3 regions of the Blautia sp. MSK.20.85 genome follow, and region 3 is predicted to be linked to each of the others. Evidence: riboswitches for the same ligand, from Rfam matches in the RefSeq annotation. Region 3 holds a riboswitch; each other region holds the start of a gene.
What was found. A riboswitch is a leader RNA that binds a small molecule or an ion and turns the genes downstream of it on or off. The one in region 3 is predicted to bind cobalamin.
Positions count from the first base shown of each region.

Region 1: it holds a riboswitch for cobalamin, as region 3 does, so the genes downstream of both, nikB (nickel ABC transporter permease) here and G5B12_RS09485 (leucine-rich repeat domain-containing protein) in region 3, are expected to answer to the same signal.
Region 2: it holds a riboswitch for cobalamin, as region 3 does, so the genes downstream of both, G5B12_RS09815 (sirohydrochlorin cobaltochelatase) here and G5B12_RS09485 (leucine-rich repeat domain-containing protein) in region 3, are expected to answer to the same signal.

Region 1 covers NZ_JAAIUN010000003.1:127,875-131,157, forward strand. Annotated here, with positions in the region: gene G5B12_RS02855 (M14 family metallopeptidase) at 1-642, shown strand, start outside; cobalamin riboswitch at 931-1,120, shown strand; gene nikB (nickel ABC transporter permease) at 1,310-2,248, shown strand; gene nikC (nickel transporter permease) at 2,249-3,079, shown strand; gene G5B12_RS02870 (ABC transporter substrate-binding protein) at 3,140-3,283, shown strand, end outside.
Region 2 covers NZ_JAAIUN010000015.1:24,351-27,633, reverse strand. Annotated here, with positions in the region: gene G5B12_RS09820 (NAD(P)/FAD-dependent oxidoreductase) at 1-647, shown strand, start outside; cobalamin riboswitch at 900-1,075, shown strand; gene G5B12_RS09815 (sirohydrochlorin cobaltochelatase) at 1,232-2,536, shown strand; gene G5B12_RS09810 (hypothetical protein) at 2,658-3,283, shown strand, end outside.
Region 3 covers NZ_JAAIUN010000014.1:22,305-25,587, reverse strand. Annotated here, with positions in the region: gene G5B12_RS09490 (Ig-like domain-containing protein) at 1-1,421, shown strand, start outside; cobalamin riboswitch at 1,524-1,709, shown strand; gene G5B12_RS09485 (leucine-rich repeat domain-containing protein) at 1,902-2,741, shown strand; gene G5B12_RS09480 (gamma-glutamyl-gamma-aminobutyrate hydrolase family protein) at 2,775-3,283, shown strand, end outside.

The DNA of each region.
Region 1 (3,283 bases), on a different contig from region 3:
GGAGATCCTGAGGGGACAGCTGCAGACCGCATTGCCTATACCATGGTGACGAAACTTTTTTCCATAACGGATTATTATATTGATCTGCACAGCGGAGACGGATATGAGCAGCTTCATCCATATGTTTATTATGTAGGGGTTGTAGATGAAGAGACGGCAGAGAAGTCCTTACATATGGCAAGACATATCGGTGTCAAATATGTGGTCCGCTCTACAACTGCTACAGGTGGTGCCTATAATTATGCTTCTTCTCTTGGAATTCCAAGCATTCTCATCGAGAGGGGCGGACACAGTTACTGGACCTGGGAGGAAGTGGAACAGGACAAAAGAGACGTCCGTCATCTTGTGTTTCATCTTCAGGGGAAGAAATGTCACGGACTGAAACATTACCGTCAGATGCTTCTGGAAAATGTGGTATATGAATATGCACCATATACCGGATGCTGGTATCCATCCAAAAAGCCTGGAGAGTACTTCTTTAAAGGAGAAGACCTGGGTGAACTGAGAGATTACTACGGAAACCTGCTTTATACATCCATTGCAACAGAAAATGGAGTTGTACTTTATCAGACAGCCAGCCTGAATATTATTGAGGACGGACCGATGATCGCCTATGCAGCGATCACAGAGACGCTGACCTGATATTCGCAGAGCTTTTCCACCAAAAATTGTTTTATTCAATTCCTATAGAAGCGATAAGAAAACCGGATTTTACCGTTTGTTGTTCTGTTTGTAAAAACAAACGCGTAAAATCCGTATTTTTTTGACAAATCGGATAAACTCAGTTGTTAAATACCTAACGGGGTATATGTACAATTCAAACAGCTTTGACAAAATTGATAAATATTCTAAAAATACAACATTTTTCTATGGACAACAGCAATAGATTTATCATATAATAAATCCGTAATTTAACAGCATTTGCTGATTTTTACATCAGTCGTTGCAAGTTCCGAGAGGATTAATAGGGAAACCGGTGTAAATCCGGTACGATCCCGTCACTGTAATGGGGAATCCTCAGATAAAATACCACTGGCCGGGTGCGTGAGAAATAGGGCCGGGAAGGTGTCTGAGGGTGAGGAGCCTGAGTCAGGAGACCTGCTTGTAATTGTTTTAAGATGATTCTTACGGAAGATAGGAAGCAAGTTTTTTTGTGTGTGCCCGTATTTCGTCACGGGCTTTTTTCGTGCGTATTTCTAAAATTCCATGCATTTTCTGCATATAAAGAATCCCATTATAGTTATTATTATCTTATATAAGTTGAAACGGCTATGCTAAAAATCACATCAAATGAGGAAAGGAGTAAAACGTGACAAAGAAACAAGTAGGAAAAAGATTTCTCCAGATTATCATTGTATTATTTGGAATCAGCTTTTTCACATTTGGACTGACCTACCTGTCACCTGGTGATCCTGCGGAGATCATGTTGACAGAGTGTGGTAATCTTCCAACACCAGAACTTCTGGAACAGACAAGACATGATCTCGGCCTTGACCAGCCATTTCTTGTGCAGTATGGTTCCTGGCTGAAAGGTGTTGTAACAGGAGATATGGGACAGTCCTATTCTTTCAAAATGCCGGTAACGGATAAACTGGTATCCTGTTTCTGGCCGACGCTGAGGATGTCGTTGCTGGCACTTCTGATGATGGTCATTATTTCCATACCGCTTGGAATACTGGCCGCTGTATATCAGAACAAATTCCCGGATTATTTTGTAAGAGGAATTACCTTTGTGGGAGTATCTGTTCCAAGCTTCTGGCTGGGCCTGATCCTTCTCAGCATCTTTGGTGTTCAGCTTCGCTGGATCAATGTTGCCGGAGGCAGTACAGATTTTAAATCCATGATCCTTCCGGCGCTGACACTTGCACTTGCCATGTCTGCAAAGTATACCAGACAGGTAAGAAGTGCAGTACTGGAGGAACTTCACCAGGATTATGTCACAGGTGCAAGAATGCGTGGGATCAAGGAAAGAGTCATTCTCTGGAAACACGTTCTTCCTAATGTAATGCTTCCGCTGGTAACACTGCTGGGGCTTTCCCTTGGAAGTCTTCTGGGAGGTACTGCAGTTGTAGAGATCATTTACAACTGGCCTGGAATGGGAAATATGGCAGTAAAGGCAATTTCCTGTCGTGACTATCCTCTTGTACAGGGCTATGTACTCTGGATCGCGATCCTGTACATGTGCATCAACCTGCTTGTGGATCTGTCCTATACTTATCTCGATCCAAGACTTAAGGAGGATAGATAATTGAAAAAGGTATTACGAACATTCAAAGAAAATAAACAGTTCACTCTTTTCTTTATTCTGGGTCTCGTGGTGATCGGTGTTGCGATCTTTGCACCGCAGCTTTCCCCATATGATCCGTTGGATGCAGTTATGACCGAATCACTGCAGGAGCCAAGCTCCGCTCATCCGTTCGGAACGGATAAGCTTGGACGAGATCTTCTTTCCCGTGTTATCTTCGGAACAAGAACCTCTCTGATCATGACCTTATGTCTGGTTGCGGTGATCTTTGTGATCGGTACATTTTTAGGAGTTATCGCCGGATATTTCGGTGGTGTTGTGGATGCAGTGATCATGCGTATCGCGGATATGATGATCTCATTCCCCGGCCTTGTTCTGGCCATTGCCATTGCCGGTATGCTCGGACCGAATCTGGTCAATGCCGTTATCTCCATTGCGGCTGTAAGCTGGACAAAATATGCCCGCCTTGCAAGAAGTATGGTTTTGAAAGTCAAGAAGAGTCTTTACATAGAGGCAGCTGTGGTAAACGGAACAAAGACCTGGAAAATTCTTCTTGTACACGTTCTTCCCAACATGGTAACCCAGATGGTGGTAACTGCAGCGGCAGATATCGGAACCATGATGCTGGAACTGGCTTCCCTTTCATTCCTGGGATTTGGTGCAACCGCGCCGACACCGGAATGGGGACTGATGCTGAATGAAGGAAGGACCTACATGGCAAAAGCGCCATGGCTTATGATCTACCCTGGTATCGCTATCGTGATCTGTGTTGTTGTTTTCAACATGCTTGGAGACAGCATCCGTGATGTACTGGATCCGCGCCAGGATCAATAAAACAACTCTGTAACAAACCAACACCATATGATCAGTATTATTTATCTTTAGGAGGATGAAATGAGAAATAACGTAGTTAAAAAAGTGCTGGCTGCTACACTTGCATGCATGATGACTTTTTCCATGACAACAGTGGCTCAGGCAAAAGGTGACAAAAAAAGTGATAAGGAGATCACCATCGGAGTAACAAGCTTTGCAGATACA
Region 2 (3,283 bases), on a different contig from region 3:
ACGAGAGCAAGATCGTTTACAGAACCGAGAAGTTTGAGGATATGGTCCGTACTTTCTGTATGAACCCGAGAGGTGTTGTGGTTAATGAGAACACCAATGGAATCATCACAGTAAACGGCCACAGCTATGAAGATCCTGCAAAACACACTAACAATACAAACTTTGCGCTTCTGGTATCCAAACATTTCTCAGAGCCGTTCCATGACAGCAACGGATATGGTGAGAGCATCGCAAGACTTTCCAACATGCTTGGCGGTGGTGTTATGGTACAGCGTTTCGGAGATCTGATCCGTGGAAGACGAAGCACAAAAGCACGTATTGAGGAGAGCTTCGTAACACCGACTCTTTCCGCAACACCGGGAGACTTAAGCCTTGTTATGCCGAAGCGTATCCTGGATGGAATCATCGAGATGATCTATGCTCTGGATAAGATCGCACCTGGAACAGCAGATGACGATACTCTGCTTTATGGTGTTGAGGTTAAATTCTACAACATGGAAGTTGAGATCGATGAGAATCTGGAAACCTGCCACAAAGGTCTCTTTGTTATCGGAGACTGCAGCGGTGTGACACATTCTCTTTCCCATGCATCCGCCAGCGGTATCTATGTAGCCAGATACCTTGAGCAGGAGTACTTCAGTAAATAATATGAGCGGCCCTTTTCTGCTGTCACAGTGATGGCGGAAAGGGGCTGCTTTTATGTTGTAGGAAATCACTGTACCATAAATAAAAAACATAAATCATATAAAACCATGCATAATGTGCATGAATATTGAAAGGAGTATGTTGAAAATAACTGACAGATGCAGGGGAAGCACCATGATTCGTCCGACAGCAATCTTGACAATTTTGTGATTTTGTGGTAAAAAAATAAGTAACCAGGTAAAATCGAATATGTACAAATGTTATGGCAATAAGGTTGCGTCCAGTCGGATGTGCAAAAGAGAATCCGGTGAGAATCCGGAACGATACCGTCACTGTGAACGGGGAGCTGTTTTTAAATACCACTGGGAAACCGGGAAGGGAAAGCAGTGTGGAACCAAGTCAGGAGAACTGCCTTATTGTGAGATCCAGGATTCGCGGTCTACGAATCTGTATTCTCAATAACAATACAGAACTTCTTTTTATGTGTATTGCGAGAGAATCGTGTGTGAGCAGGCGGCCGCAGAAAGCAGCCGTTTTTTTGTACATATCAGTATTCTGGAAATACATGAAAAGAGGACGATAAGAAATGAAAAGAAAAACAATGTTAGCTCTGATGCTCGCAGTTTCCATGACATGCTCTATGGGTGCAGCTACAACAGCAATGGCAGCAGATGATTCCGCTACAGAAGAGAGCGCAGATGAGAGTACTGAGGCAGCTGATACCACAGAGGCTTCTGATGAAGACCAGAAAGCAGCTGACAATGTAGCAGCTCTGATCGACAAGATCTATGTTCAGGAGAGAACTGACACAACAGATGAGGACTGCAAGGCAGCCAAAGAAGCATGGGATGCTCTGACAGACGCTCAGAAAGAACTGGTAGAGGGCGAGAACGCTGATCCGGATTACTTCGGACGTGACACAGGAGACGCTTCCAAAGACGATCCACGTAACCAGGATGAGATCGGTGAGAACGAGCTTCTGGTAGTAAGCTTTGGTACTTCCTTCAATGACAGCCGTGCAGAGGATGTCAAAGGAATCGAGGATGCTCTTGCAGAAGCTTATCCGGACTGGTCTGTAAGAAGAGCATTTACAGCACAGATCATCATCAACCATGTAGAGGCAAGAGATGATGAAGTGATCGATAACATGCAGCAGGCTCTTGACCGTGCAGTAGAGAATGGTGTTAAGAATCTGGTTGTACAGCCTACTCATCTGATGCATGGTGCTGAGTACGATGAGATGACAGAAGCGATCAATGGCTATAAAGATAAATTCGAGTCTGTAGCTATCGCAGAGCCAATGCTCGGTGAGGTTGGAGACGATGCAACCGTGATCAACGATGACAAGAAAGCCGTTGCTCAGGCAATCACAGATGAGGCTTGCAAAGAAGCCGGATTTGACAGCATGGATGCAGCAGCTGAGGCTGGCACAGCATTCGTATTCATGGGACATGGAACATCTCATACAGCTAACATTACATACGATCAGATGCAGACACAGATGGAAAACCTTGGATTCAAGAACGCATTCATCGGTACTGTAGAGGGTAAACCGGAAGATACAGCCTGCGACAAGGTTATCGAGAAGGTAAAAGAGGCAGGATACAAGAACGTTGTTCTTCGTCCGCTGATGGTTGTTGCCGGAGACCATGCAAACAACGATATGGCCGGTGATGATGAGGATTCCTGGAAGAGCCAGTTTGTAGCATCCGGAAACTTCGAGAATGTTGATACACAGATCGCAGGTCTTGGACGTATCGAGGCTGTTGAGCAGCTTTATGTAGATCATACAAAAGCAGCTATCGACTCCATCGGAAGCACAGATGAGTCCGCAGATTCTGACGCAGCAGCAGATACAGAGGCTGATTCCGCTGAGGATTCCGCAGAATAATAAATATGAAACGATCTGAGTGAGCTCAGATACCTATAAGAAATCCATGTAACTGCCCGGAAAGATCAGGAAGACTGTCTTCCGGGCAGATTGCTGTATCTATGGAAGGGAGAAGATTATTATGAAAAAACGTTATGTAAACTTAATCCTTGCAATGGTAAGTGCATCAGCCATGGCCCTTGGCTCTGTGCCTGCAATGGCTGCAACAGATTCCGCAAAAACCGAATCTGCCCAAAACGATTCCAAAGAGGATGCAGAAGCTTCCAATGAGAAAGAGGCAGACGCAGCCAAGACAGATACCCTGGAAGATGGTGTTTATACAGCAGAGTTTGACACAGACAGCAGTATGTTCCATGTAAATGAGGCCAATGACGAAAAAGGAGAGCTTACGGTCAAAGATGGCAAGATGACCATCCATGTAAGCCTGGTTTCCAAGAAGATCGTAAATCTGTTTGCAGGAACTGCAGAAGATGCACAGAAGGATGGCGCCGAGATCATTGAACCTACCACAGATACAGTAAAATACAGCGACGGTTATACAGAGGAAGTTTACGGGTTTGATATCCCGGTACCTGCCATTGATGAGGAATTTGATGTGGCACTTCTGGGAGAAAAAGGTAAATGGTATGACCATAAAGTCAGCGTCAAAGATCCTGTAAAGACAGGTGATGTGGAAGAAACAACTGATGATACAGACAAAAAAGAAGACTCCTCCGACAAGGAGACTGCAGAAAAAGCAGATGCTTC
Region 3 (3,283 bases):
GCTGGAGTGCAGACCAGAAACCTACAGATATTGAGCGAGTGTCTCTTGCATTAACAGCTATGGGAAAAGACATCACAAATGTTGACGGTGTAAACCTTGCAGCGATGATCTACAATTCTGAAAAACTGAAAAATGGTTCCAATGAACTGATCTATGCATTGATCGCTCTGGATGCCGCAGATATCCAGATCCCGGGAAATGCGAAATGGAACCGTGCTTCCATCATCAGGGCACTTGGAGAATTCCAGAATCCGACAACCGGTGGAATCGGACTTACCGATGCAAAAGGAGGAAGCTCTGATATTACAGCCATGGCGCTGCAGGCCCTTGCTGTCTACAGAAACCATAATACAGCCGCAAAAAATATTTCAGACAAAGCACTCACTTACCTGGCAAATGCCATGGGAGATGATTTCGGATATGGTACCTGTGAAAGTACAGCCCAGGTTCTTCTGGCACTGACTTCTATGGGAATTGATCCGTTAAGCGATGATTTTGGTACTGTAAATATGAATATGATCACAAATCTGACTGGTTATATTCAGAGCGACAATGGTTTTTCACATTCCATGTCAATTTCAAAATCCAGCGAAATGTCTACAGTACAGGCACTTCAGGCACTGGATTCTTACAGACGTTTTGTAAATAAGGAGACAACATACTGGGATCTGAAAAACAAAGGAGAACATGCAAAACACAGCTGGGATGCAGGAACAGTAACAAAGAAATCCACCTGTAAGACAAAAGGAACAAAATCTTATACCTGTACCTGGTGCGGAGAGAAAAAGACCGAATCAACAGCTCTTGCAGCACATAAGTGGAGTTCCTGGAAGACAACGAAATCTGCAACTGTTTTTGCACCGAAACAGATCACAAGAACCTGTTCTGTATGTGCCAAAAAAGAAACAAAGAATTCAGGAAGCAAACTGAAACCAACGATCAAACTGAACGCATATGGAATTCGTCTGAATCCGGGAAAATCTACTAGCAAAGTGAAAGTCAGTGGTCTTGCAAAAGGAGATTCCGTGAAGTCCTGGAAATCCAGCAATACTGCAATTGTAAAAGTAGATAAAAAAGGTGTGATCACCGCACAGAAAAAGACAGGTACTGCTTATATCACAGTAACTCTGGCAAGCAAAAAAACGGCGAAACTGAAAGTCGTTGTACAGAAAGGAACAGTAAGAACTGCGGCCATAACCGGACTGCAGTCCAGAATAACCATCAGTAAAGGAAAGACAACGACCTTAAAGCCGATACGCAGACCAATAACATCTGCTGAAAAACTTACATACAGTTCCTCCAATAAGGCTGTTGTCACAGTAAGTTCCAAAGGTGTGGTCAGAGGTGTGAAAAAAGGAACTGCGGTAATTACAGTAAGATCCGGAAAAGTTTCTTACAAATGCCGTGTAACTGTAAAATAAATACTGATCATTATGAAATAACCCCGCCTATAACTCTGATTCACGGGATTGTCACAGAAAAAGAAGTGTGTTATAATTTCTGAACAGTTAAATATGGAGAAAAAACAATTACCGGTTTTAAGTTCTCTGCCACATCGGCAGGGCCAAGAGGGAACAGGGTGAGAATCCCAGGCAGTCGTGCTACTGTATTTGTTTAGATCTTTCTGTAACCATTGTACGGATCTGTATGAGAAGGGGAGGGATCGTGATTACATAAGCCAGGATACCTGCTTAAAGCTGCTACCAGTTATTACACGCAATGATAAATGGAGGGGGAGATTGTTTGGTTTTGTGTACCTATTTTTCGGGACACAGAAAGAAACATTTCCTGAATTCAGAGATATTGCGGTAGCAGATGGTATTGTTGAAAACATGATCATTATATACGGATGCGATATCTTTCAGGGTATTGCATCCGTTTTTTTGTTGAGAGGTTAAAAAATGCAGAAAACACTGGTGTGGCGTTCGCAGAAAGAAAGAGAAAAAACATTTGTAAGAGGATGTGCAGAGAAACACGGAGAGAGAATTCTTGTTATCGGACAGCCTTATAGCCGAATCGGGGACGAGGCACTGAAGAATAATATCCGGATCAGAGAAGTGAGCCTGGAAAACTGCGTCAGAGAGATTGGCAGAGAAAGTTTCGCCGGATGTACAAGGCTTCGAACAGTAAGATCAGAGAAAATAAAAGTTATAAAAAACAGAGCTTTTTCCGGTTGTGTAAACCTGAGAAGTTTTGAAATCCCGGCTACAACAGAATATATTGGAAAAGGGGTTTTGTACGGGTGTAAAAGACTGCAGAAGACAGTTTTTGAAGAGAATAAGAAAATCATCCGAATTCCGGCAGAAGCTTTTATGGAGTGCCAGGAACTTTCCGGAGTAGTGCTTCCGGAAATGATCACTGAGATTGGGCGAAGGGCATTTTATAAATGTGGGAATCTGACAGAGATAAAAATTCCTCAGTCTGTGGAGCGGATTGAAAGAGAGGCGTTTTATCAGACCGGACTGCAGAAGCTGGAACTTCCTCAAAAGCTGAAATTTATTGGAGAGAGCGCTTTTCTGAAGTGCAGAAATCTGGAATATGTCCGGGTTCCGGAATATGTGGAAACTGTGGAAAAATGGGCGTTTCACGGGTGCAGTATGTTGAAAACAGTGGAATTTTCCGGGGATCCAGAAGTGCTGGGAGAATGGATCATAAATAAAGGGACAAAGATCCTGTGCAGAAAAAATACCAGAGTCGATGACTATTGTAGGAAGTATGGATTTGCGGTAGAATATCTGTAAAAGCGACCATTTTTTGGTGGAAAGAGGAGAAGGATGAGGGAAAGAAAACCTGTGATCGGCGTTACCTGTAATTTTGACTACAGGGATGCTGTTGGAATGGTTTCGGGCATGGGGATCACCGGGCAGGACTGGGACTTTGTCAGCGGTGATTATGTGTATATCCTGGAGAAAGCCGGTGCGATTCCTGTGCTGATCCCGCAGTATGGAGATCTGGAGGCGGCGAAACCGTTCCTGGAACAGCTGGACGGAGTGCTGATCTCCGGCGGACATGATGTAGGGCCGGAGCGGTACGGGGCGTTTCCAAAAGGGTACTGCGGAACGATCATGCCCATGCGGGATGAGCAGGATATTGCGATTTCCAGATATTTTATGATGGAAAAGAAAAAGCCGATCCTCGGGATCTGCCGTGGCATTCAGATCATGAATGTGGCCTGCGGCGGAACCCTGTATCAGGATCTGGAAAAAGAAGGGGGGTTTGAACATCATTTCGGGGATAAGTACCCGAGAAATGTGGCGTGGCATAAAGTGAGCATTGCCAAAGA